2 regions of the Pantoea sp. CFCC18177 genome follow, and region 1 is predicted to be linked to the other one. Evidence: riboswitches for the same ligand, from Rfam matches in the RefSeq annotation. Region 1 holds a riboswitch; the other holds the start of a gene.

Evidence for each region. A riboswitch is a leader RNA that binds a small molecule or an ion and turns the genes downstream of it on or off. The one in region 1 is predicted to bind thiamine pyrophosphate.
Region 2: it holds a riboswitch for thiamine pyrophosphate, as region 1 does, so the genes downstream of both, ACPUC8_RS06100 (LuxE/PaaK family acyltransferase) here and ACPUC8_RS18940 (FAD-dependent oxidoreductase) in region 1, are expected to answer to the same signal.

What each region holds. Positions count from the first base shown of each region.
Region 1 is NZ_JBNBPL010000021.1:1,915-6,776, reverse strand. Features, by position in the region: gene ACPUC8_RS18955 (ThiF family adenylyltransferase) at 1-380, opposite strand, end outside; gene ACPUC8_RS18950 (thiazole synthase) at 390-1,148, opposite strand; gene thiS (sulfur carrier protein ThiS) at 1,152-1,349, opposite strand; gene ACPUC8_RS18940 (FAD-dependent oxidoreductase) at 1,333-2,277, opposite strand; TPP riboswitch at 2,393-2,512, opposite strand; gene ACPUC8_RS18935 (6,7-dimethyl-8-ribityllumazine synthase) at 2,676-3,113, shown strand; gene ACPUC8_RS18930 (metal ABC transporter substrate-binding protein) at 3,348-4,247, shown strand; gene ACPUC8_RS18925 (manganese/iron ABC transporter ATP-binding protein) at 4,244-4,862, shown strand, end outside.
Region 2 is NZ_JBNBPL010000004.1:118,132-122,993, forward strand. Features, by position in the region: gene ACPUC8_RS06090 (3-oxoacyl-ACP reductase) at 1-617, opposite strand, end outside; gene ACPUC8_RS06095 (acyl-CoA reductase) at 644-2,095, opposite strand; gene ACPUC8_RS06100 (LuxE/PaaK family acyltransferase) at 2,092-3,174, opposite strand; TPP riboswitch at 3,275-3,402, opposite strand; gene ACPUC8_RS06105 (cation-transporting P-type ATPase) at 3,483-4,862, opposite strand, start outside.

The sequences.
Region 1 (4,862 bases):
GTCACCGCGAAGTTGTCCGCTGCATCGATCACCAAATCGATATCCGTGAGGGTTTGCGGCAGATGGCTGGCGGTGATCGCATACCGAAATGCATCGATTTGCACCTCGGGATTACGCTGCTGCAACGCCTGCTGCGCACGCTCCGCTTTGCTGAATCCAATATCCTGCTGGGTAAACAGCGTCTGACGATGCAAATTGTGTAGCGCCACTTCATCGTCATCGCACAGGCGAAGATATCCGATCCCCGCTCCCACCAGCTGCGGCAGCAGCGTGGCCGCTAATCCGCCCGCGCCCACCACCAGCACGCGCGCCGCCGCCAGTTTCTGCTGCCCTGCGATGCCGATTTCTGGCAGCATCATCTGCCGTTGATAGCGTTCCATGGTGGCTCCTCAGCTCAGATTCGCCAGGCCGAAGATCGGCGTAGAGGCCGCTGCCATATCGCGCTTCTCCATCAAACCAGCACTACGCGCTGCCTGCCCCGCTTCAATCGCCAGACGGAAGCCGTTCGCCATGCCCACCGGATCGCCCGCTTTCGCCACAGCGGTGTTGAGCAGAATGCCATCGAAGCCCATTTCCATCGCCTGCGCCGCTTGTGAAGGGGCACCAATACCCGCATCAATAATCAGTGGGATATCGCTGAACCACGCGCGCATGGCACGCAGGCCGTCAATATTGCGCAGCCCCTGCCCGGAACCAATGGGGGCGCCCCACGGCATCAACAGCTCACAGCCCGCTTCCAGTAATTTTTCGCCGACAATCAAATCTTCCGTGGTATACGGGAACACCTTAAAGCCGTCTGCACAAAGAATGCGCGCGGCTTCCACCAGCGCGAACGGATCGGGCTGCAGCGTATCCGCATGACCGATCACTTCCAGCTTGATCCATGGCGTATTAAATAACTCACGCGCCATCTGCGCGGTGGTTACCGCCTCTTTCACCGTGTGACAGCCCGCCGTGTTTGGCAGCACCCGCACATCCAGATCGGTGAGCAGCTCGCGAAATGCCGCCCCAGCCGCGCCTTCACGCCGCAAACTCACGGTGATGATTTCAGTGCCTGAAGCCGCAATCGCCTGCTGCAAAATAGCGGGAGAGGGATAGCCAGCCGTCCCTAACAGAAAACGTGACTGCGGTGCGAAATCGTAAAACATGCTTCAACCTCCCTGCATCGGTGACAACACCTCTAACTGACAGCCCTCTTCCAGCGTTTGGCTACTGTACTGGCTCTTCGGCACGAACATGCCGTTGAAGGCACTGGCGACACAGGCGGCGTCAATTTGCTGTTCGATCAGCAATTCGCTAAGCGTGCTGGCCTCGGTGCTAATCGCTCGGCCATTAAGCAGAATGTTCATGGTGCTGCTCCCCAAAAATGCGCTGCATCAGCTGTTCTGCCAGCATCGGTGCCAGCAGAAAACCATGGCGATACAGGCCATTAAGATAGTAAGTGTGATTGTGATAACGGATTTCTGGCAGGTTGGCCGGATAAGCAGGACGCAGCCCACTGGCACTTTCCACCACGCGTGCTTCAGCTAATGCAGGATGGATGGCATAGGCAGCGCTGAGCAGCTCCATCATGGCGCGAGCGCTGATAGCACTGGCATCGTCGCTTTCCACCATGGTCGCGCCCAGCATGAAATGGCCGTCTCGACGCGGCACCAGATAGCAGGGAAAACGCGGATGCAGCAGACGAATCGGGCGCGAGAATTGCACCTCATCACTGTGCAGGATAACCATCTCACCCCGCACGGCGCGCAGGTGGCTTAGCTCACTCTTCGCATGAATCCCACGGCAATCAATCACCTGCCCATGAGGCTGCTGCGCATCAAAACGCACCCCGCGCTGCAACAGCTTTTCGCGCATTTCGGTGAGGGCGAGACGGGGATCGAGATGCGCCTCGCGTGTAAAGTACAGCCCACGGGCGAAACGCCCTTCCAGCATCGGTTCAATCTCAGCGGGAACGACCCACTGATGTTGTTCCGTCATGCGCGCAAAGCGGTTGAGTTCCTGGCTGTCGCGCGGCGGTGCCACCACCAGCGTACCCTGCTCTACAACGCTGTTGACGCGCTGCTGCCACCAGCCAGCGGAATGTTGCCCAAGGGTGATCACCTCCTGCGGCGCACTTTCAGATTCACACCAGGGAGCCAGCATGCCGCCAGCAAACCACGAGGCGGGTTGGCGCGTTTCATCGCCGATCACCTCGACGTCTTCACCACGCTCAGCCAGCAAGGTCGCCACGCACAGGCCCGCCACGCCGCAGCCTAAGACTGTCCAGCGGCTCACAGCCGTCGATCCGGGATACAAAGGGAGTTCACATCGGCCTCTCAGTTTTCGCTGAGACCCGCAGATACAGGAGGAGGGAAAGGGCGCGAGCAATCCTCTGCGCCAGACAACGCAACCTGTGCGCTGTCAGTCTTCCTACGCCAGTATCAACTGGGTCAGGTTCAAAGGGTCGCTAAGCCGCGCAGTGCGCTTTTAGCCTCTCAGTCTCTTTGGCGAGACTCCCCCGACGCGTCTATTTGTATTGCAGGTGCCGGTCGGCGTCAAGCGCGGATTGCGTCAGACCAGAAACGCATTTATCGCTACGCGCGCAATGTGGATTACAAACGTAACATATGGTATACAAACGCATTATTGCTACTTTCATGCGCAAAGAAATTACAGGTGATGTTGGGTTTATTATGAAAAATATTAGAGTTGCCTTTATTAAAGCCGGTTGGCATAAAGAGATTGTGCACAATGCGCTGGTGGGTTTTGAGCAGGAATTAAAAGCACAGAACGTTGATGCTGAATTAAAAGTACTGGAAGTGCCAGGCGCATTTGAAATGCCGTTGCTGGCAAAACGCCTGGCTGAAACCGGCAAATATGATGCGATCGTCGCCGCTGCACTGGTGGTTGATGGCGGCATTTATCGCCACGATTTCGTTGCGGCAGCAGTGGTAGATGGCCTGATGAACGTGCAATTGAGCACCAACGTCCCGGTCTTCTCTGTGTCACTGACGCCACATAATTTCCAGCCAGTAGACGTGCTGGAAAACTTCTACACCGAGCACTTTATTAAGAAAGGCAAAGAAGCCGCGCGCGCTGCGCTGGCGATTCATAATTTGTCGATCGATTAATAATCTTAAAAGAACACTTCATTATTAGGATGAAGTGTTCTTTTTTAAATTTAATACCCTCCCCTTTATCATTTTTATTCAAAAGTTTTCCCGAAAAACGCATAAGCCGTTACCTGCATTATTTCAACTTGCGTAAATTTTTGTCGTGAACAGAAAAATGTGAACAAAAACGCTTCACATTCATAGCATTCACTATACTGTATAGCACAGGCTATATTTTATTGAGGGATGACGATGTTCAAGACTAAGGTCGTATCGGTTGCCATGCTCGTGCTCGCACTGAGTGCCCCCGCTTTTGCTGCAGAAAAACTCAAAGTGGTCACCACCTTCACGGTGATTGCTGATATGGCCCGCAACGTGGCGGGAGATGCGGCTGAAGTCACGTCCATCACTAAGCCGGGGGCAGAAATCCATGAGTATCAACCCACGCCGGGCGATATTCGTCGTGCGCAGGGCGCGAACCTCATTCTGGTCAACGGGTTTAACCTCGAACTTTGGTTCAACCGCTTCTATCAACGCCTGAAAGGTGTGCCGGAAGTGACCGTCACGGCGGGCATTGAACCGCTTGGCATCACCGAGGGACCTTACAATGGTAAACCCAATCCGCATGCGTGGATGTCACCAGATAATGCACTGATCTACGTCGATAACATCCGCGATGCCTTACAAAAATACGATCCCGCTAATGCCACTGTTTATCAGGCCAATGCTGAACGCTATAAAGCGCAAATCCAACAAACATTGGCTCCGATGCGCGCAGCGATCGATCAGCTGCCAGAAAACCAGCGCTGGTTAGTCACCAGTGAAGGGGCGTTTTCCTACCTGGCGCGCGATTTGGGGCTAAAAGAACTCTACCTATGGCCGATCAATGCCGATCAGCAAGGCACACCGCAGCAGGTGCGCAAGGTGATCGATGCAGTGAAAGCTAACGCGATCCCCACCATCTTTAGCGAAAGCACCATCTCCGCCAAACCCGCCCAGCAAGTGGCACGTGAAGCGGGGATTCACTACGGCGGCGTGCTGTACGTCGATTCCCTTAGCAACAACGACGGCCCGGTGCCTACCTACATCGATTTACTGCGCGTCACCACGGACACCGTCGCGAAAGGCATTGCTGCCGGGAGCCAAAAATGACCCTTAACGTGCAAGATGTCAGCGTCACCTACCGCAACGGCCACACGGCGTTACGCCAGGCGTCATTCTCCGTGCCCGCGGGGAGCATCGCAGCGCTGGTTGGCGTCAATGGCTCCGGAAAATCCACGCTGTTCAAAGCCATTATGGGTTTTGTGCCGCTTTCAACGGGCCATGTGACGCTGGCGGAGATGCCCGCTAAAACCGCGTTGAAGCGCAACATCGTCTCCTATGTGCCTCAAGCCGAAGAGGTGGACTGGAGTTTCCCGGTGCTGGTGGAAGATGTGGTGATGATGGGCCGCTATGGATATATGAACATGCTGCGTATGCCACGCGTAGAGGACAAACGCAGCGTGGATGAGGCGCTGGCGCGTGTGGGCATGAGTGACTATCGCCATCGGCAGATCGGTGAGTTGTCCGGTGGTCAGAAGAAACGCGTCTTTCTCGCCCGCGCACTGGCGCAGAGTGGGCAGATCATCCTGCTGGACGAGCCGTTTACCGGCGTGGATGTGAAAACTGAAGCGGCAATCATCACGCTATTGCAGGAACTGCGCGATGAAGGCCGTACCATGCTGGTCTCCACGCACGATCTCAACGCTATCCCGGATTTCTGTGACC
Region 2 (4,862 bases), on a different contig from region 1:
TCTTCCCGCGTCGCGCGGCTGGCATCGGTCGGATATACCAAACCCGGTGCGACACAGTTGACGCGAATGCCGAGCGGCCCCAACTCTGCGGCCAACGAACGGCTGAACCCGATCAAGGCGGATTTGGCTGTCACATAGTCGTGGTACGGCACCGAAGGACGGGCAACCAGATCGCTCGACAGGTTGACGATGCTGCCGCGTGCCCGCGCACGCATAAGTGGCAATGCGGCCTGGCAGACGTTATAGGCCGCCCCGACTGCACCCTCAAACTGGCTCTGGTAGCCCTGCCATGAGGTTTCCCAAAAGCGCTGGCGATTGTCGGTATCAAACACATAAGGAGCAAACGCATTATTGATCACCGCATCCAGACGCCCCGTGGTATTGACGATTTTCTCCATCATCGCCGCCACCTGCTCAGGTGACGTCACATCCGCACGGATCGCCACAGCCGCACCGCCCAAGGCTTCACAGCTTTTTACCACTTCGGCTGCGGCCTCCTCACTGTGTAGGTAATTCACCACCACCAGCGCGCCCTCAGCGGCAAAGGCTTTGGCGATTGCCGCACCAATGCCTCGGCTGGCGCCCGTGACCAAAACCGTGCGATCAGCAAATTTCATAGATTACCTCCTGTAGAAAAACACCTTCAGTCAGCGTAAGGCGCGAATTTTTCTGCCGCCTGTTCCGCTGCGTGTTCAATTTCGGTCATGGTGACAAGATCCAGCAGGCTAAAGCGCCCATCGTGGTGCCAGCCTGCTGCGGGCGACGTCATTGCACCAAAGGCGGTGATACGCGTTACGCCCACTTTCCCCAGTCGCGAAGACAAGCGAAACAGTGCATCCGGTTCAGCCGCCACTGCAGCCGTCTGCAAATAGATTTTTTGCCGGGCAATCAGTGGAATCGCGTCTTCAATGTCATCCACGGCAATCACTTTCAACGTTCGCCCAAGCGCCGTGGGTGAGAGCGCTTCACCTACATCCACACACACCACAGCCCAGCTATCGGTTGCTTCGCCATACAAGGTGCGATCGCCCTGCAATGCGCGGATCTCTTCGGTGCTGCGCCAAGTGGCGAAGTGATGGGCCTCAGCCTGCGAAAGTATTCGACGTGGATATTTACGTGCCAGAACCTGCAACTCATGGGCGAGATAAGCAGCAAACTCCTGCGGTGAGACGCGTCCACCGCGCTCCACAAAGAGCATTTGCGGTGAATAACATCCGGCCTGGTCATAGCGCATCATGTCGAATGCGGCGCGGCGCGCCAGTTCCGTGCCCTGCCGCACATCCAGCGCCGACCGCGCCACCAAGCCAATGCTGATTTTGTGGCCGTGCGGCAGAAAACGGATGGTGACCGGAAGCTGCTGCTGAATCGCTCTAAGCGTTGGATTGCCGCCGTAAGCCATTACCACATCGGGCTGCTGGAACCACGCTGCTTCTGCCGTGCTGTCGCCGCCCTTCCACCACACCACCGCCAGGCACTCACCCAATTGCGGGTCGATGTCGGCCAGCAGTTGGGCAAACCATCCCGCCATCATCGGCTCTGCGCCGGGCAGTTTGCCGACCGTGCCCGCTTTGACCAGCAAACCGCAAATCAAACTCCACAGCGGCAACCCCGGCACATTACCTGCCCAGATATGCAGCAATAATTCAGGTCCAAACGCGCGCGCAAAGCCACCGCTGGGGCGCGGCTGGAAATCATCCAGTATTTGCGGATCGGTAAAGTCCTCTGCCAGGAACCGTTTCAACTGAGGCTGGCGAAAGGTTTTGAGATAGCCAGTCAGCCCGGAGCGGATCATCTCGGCATCAAAACCGGTGACGATGGGCAGTAACGCTTCCGCTTTGCTACGCAGTGGATGGTTGCGGTCCAGCAGACGCGAAATCGCTTCACCTACGATGGCTACAATCCTGGTCACACTAAGTGTGCTCAGATAGTCACGCGCATGGCGGCGGATATGACCGCTCAACTTCTCGATTTGCGCCGCGTTGAGATCCGGCACGGCGACATCCAGCTGTTTACCATGATGGGTGAAGCTCAGCGTATGCCACTGCACCTCGGACGATGTGAAGCCGCTCGGCAGGTAACCCGCGCTCTCTTTCACAGGGCACCTTGCGTGGCTGCGAGAAATTCGGCCATCGCCAGTGAACACCCTTTTGCATCCGCGCCCGTCACCCGCCCCAGTAACTGGAAACCGCCTGCTACGGCAACGCCTGCATCTTCAGTCAGAAGAGCCGACACCGAATTGAAATGGGCCAGATCGTGATGCACCAGCACCCCGATTTCCCCCTCGGGCACATCCTCACCCGTAAGTGGATTGACCACCCGCGTACGGATCCAGTGCGGGCCTGATTTTACCGACGGGCATTCAACATTGCCGTTGTCATAAAACTGGCTGCTGAGTTCAGTCATGCCATACATGTTGATGCACTGTTCACGCGGTACGCCCAACGCTTTGGTCAGCGCGTTGTAAAAATCGTCGGCTTCGACCTCGCGTGACTGCCCTTTAAATCCGCCGGTGTCGAGTATCCGGCTGCCCTCGGGCAAGGAAAAACAGCGCCCCTGACGTTGCAACTCATCCATCAGATGCACAAAGCTGTAGCTGGCCCCCAGCAGAGCATAAGGCTCACCGCAGATCTCGGCCTGATCGAGTGCGGCAAACAAACGCGCCCAGTCAATGCCACTGTCATTCAACATCACTGCACTGTCGGGTGTGCCGAAGGTGTGTTTTGCCAGCGTCAGGTAATGCGCCAGTGAGGAGTTCGGCAATGCGCTGCTATCGGGGAATAAGACGCCCATGCGGATACGTTCCCGGCCTGCCATAAATCGCTGGCGGAAATTGAGCGTCATGGAGCATTTCCATACATCCAGCGTGGGATGATAACTGCGCCCTTTCACCGTGCCAGTGGTGCCACTGGTCATAAATATCGCCTCCACGTCATCCGTGGCATGGCAACTCAGCGTGAGATCTTTAAAAGCCGTGATTGGGATAGCGGGGATGGCGCGCCAGTGTTTTACCGTGAATGGTGTACGTCCACGCTTAATGGCAAAGCGGCGGTAAGGTGGATTGTGCTCAAACTGATAAGCAAAGATAGCGAGTGCCAGACGGTTGAAATCGTCATCGCTGGTGTCCTGACGAGACAGAAAGGTCAGTAGCGCATCGATAAGTGCAGCTTCGGTCATGGATTCCACCTACTGTGATTGTGCGAGGTCTCTATCAGGCAAAGCCTGGTGAGGATGTTCTGTCCGCTACAAAGCACAAAGATGGAATCAGGGCGTGGAAGTGCCCTGTGTCCCGCATCCCTACGCCGGTATTAGCCGGATCAGGTTCGGAGGGTCACTACGTTGCCAGCGACAAATCGCCAGCGGGTAGAATCTCAGCCCGCTACTCGGGCACCCCTTGGAACAAGCGGCAGTCTAGGATGTTGCTCGCTCAGGTGTCAAGCCAGCAGAAAAAGGACAGCACCCACGTGTGCGGGTGCTGTTGATGTTTACGCGGTTCTGAATTTGCGGGTTAACGGCTTCTCGATTTCAACAATCAGGAACATCACAAATCCAATGATGAAGGTGATCACCCAATAGCGGAATGGAAGTCCGGTGGTGCCAAACAGCATCTGCATAAAGGGCGCGTAGATGATCAGGAGTTGCAGCACTAACAGCACCGCACTGACAATCCAGATCCCTTTGTTCATCAGTAAGCCTTTAGTCAACGAGAAGCCATCGGAGACGCGGCAGTTGAGCATATAGAACCACTGTGCGGTCACCAGCGTTTGCAGTAACACGGTACGGATAAACTCAGGGGAATAGCCACGCGGCTGTAACCAGGCTTCCAGCACAAAGGCGCTGACGGCGATCATCGAACCGACAAAAATCACGCGCCAGACCGCAAAACCGTCCATCACGTGCAGCTTAGGATCGCGTGGTGGGCGGCGCATGATGTTCTTCTCTCCCGCCTCAAAAGCCAGGCCAAAGGAGAGCGTGGCGGACGTCGCCATGTTCATCCACAGAATCAGTACCGGCGTGAGAGGAATCAGGTTCCCCGCCAACAGCGCGATAATGATCAGCAAGCCCTGTGCAAGGTTAGTGGGCATGATAAACAGGATGGTTTTTTTCAGGTTATCGTACACCCGACGCCCTTCTCGCACCGCGCTGGCAATGGTGGCAAAGTTATCATCGGTTAACACCATATCGGCAGCTTCTTTAGTGACTTCGGTGCCTTTAATCCCCATTGCCACGCCAACATCGGCTTGTTTCAGCGCTGGCGCATCATTCACGCCGTCCCCGGTCATCCCGACCACCTCTTTTCTACTCTGCAGCGCCTGCACCAGACGGAACTTATCCTCGGGGCTGGTGCGGGCAAAAATATCGTAGGTCTGCGCCGCTTCGCTCAATTGGTGATCGTCCATCACTTCTAACTCACGCCCGGTAATGGCGCTGTTGGCATTGCCGATACCCAGCATCTGACCAATACTCATCGCCGTTTGCGGGTGGTCACCGGTGATCATTTTCACGCGGATACCGGCTTGCAGGCAGTCACCAATCGCGGTGATCGCTTCAGGGCGCGGTGGGTCCATCATCCCGGCGATGCCCAGCAAGATCACCCCCTGCTGCAGGTCAGCGTGATCTAACTCTGTTTGCCCCGGTGAGGAAGGTTTCCAGGCTGCCGCCACCATGCGCAGACCTTCCCGCGCATATTCCTCGATTTTGGCCTCCCACCACGGAAGATCCAGCGGCTGCAGGCCCGCTTCCGTTTGCTGCTGCTGACACAGCCTGAATAAAACATCCGGTGCGCCGGTAATCAGTATCCGCTCCTCATCACCGATGCGATACAGCGTCGACATGTATTTGTATTGCGAATCAAACGGAATTTT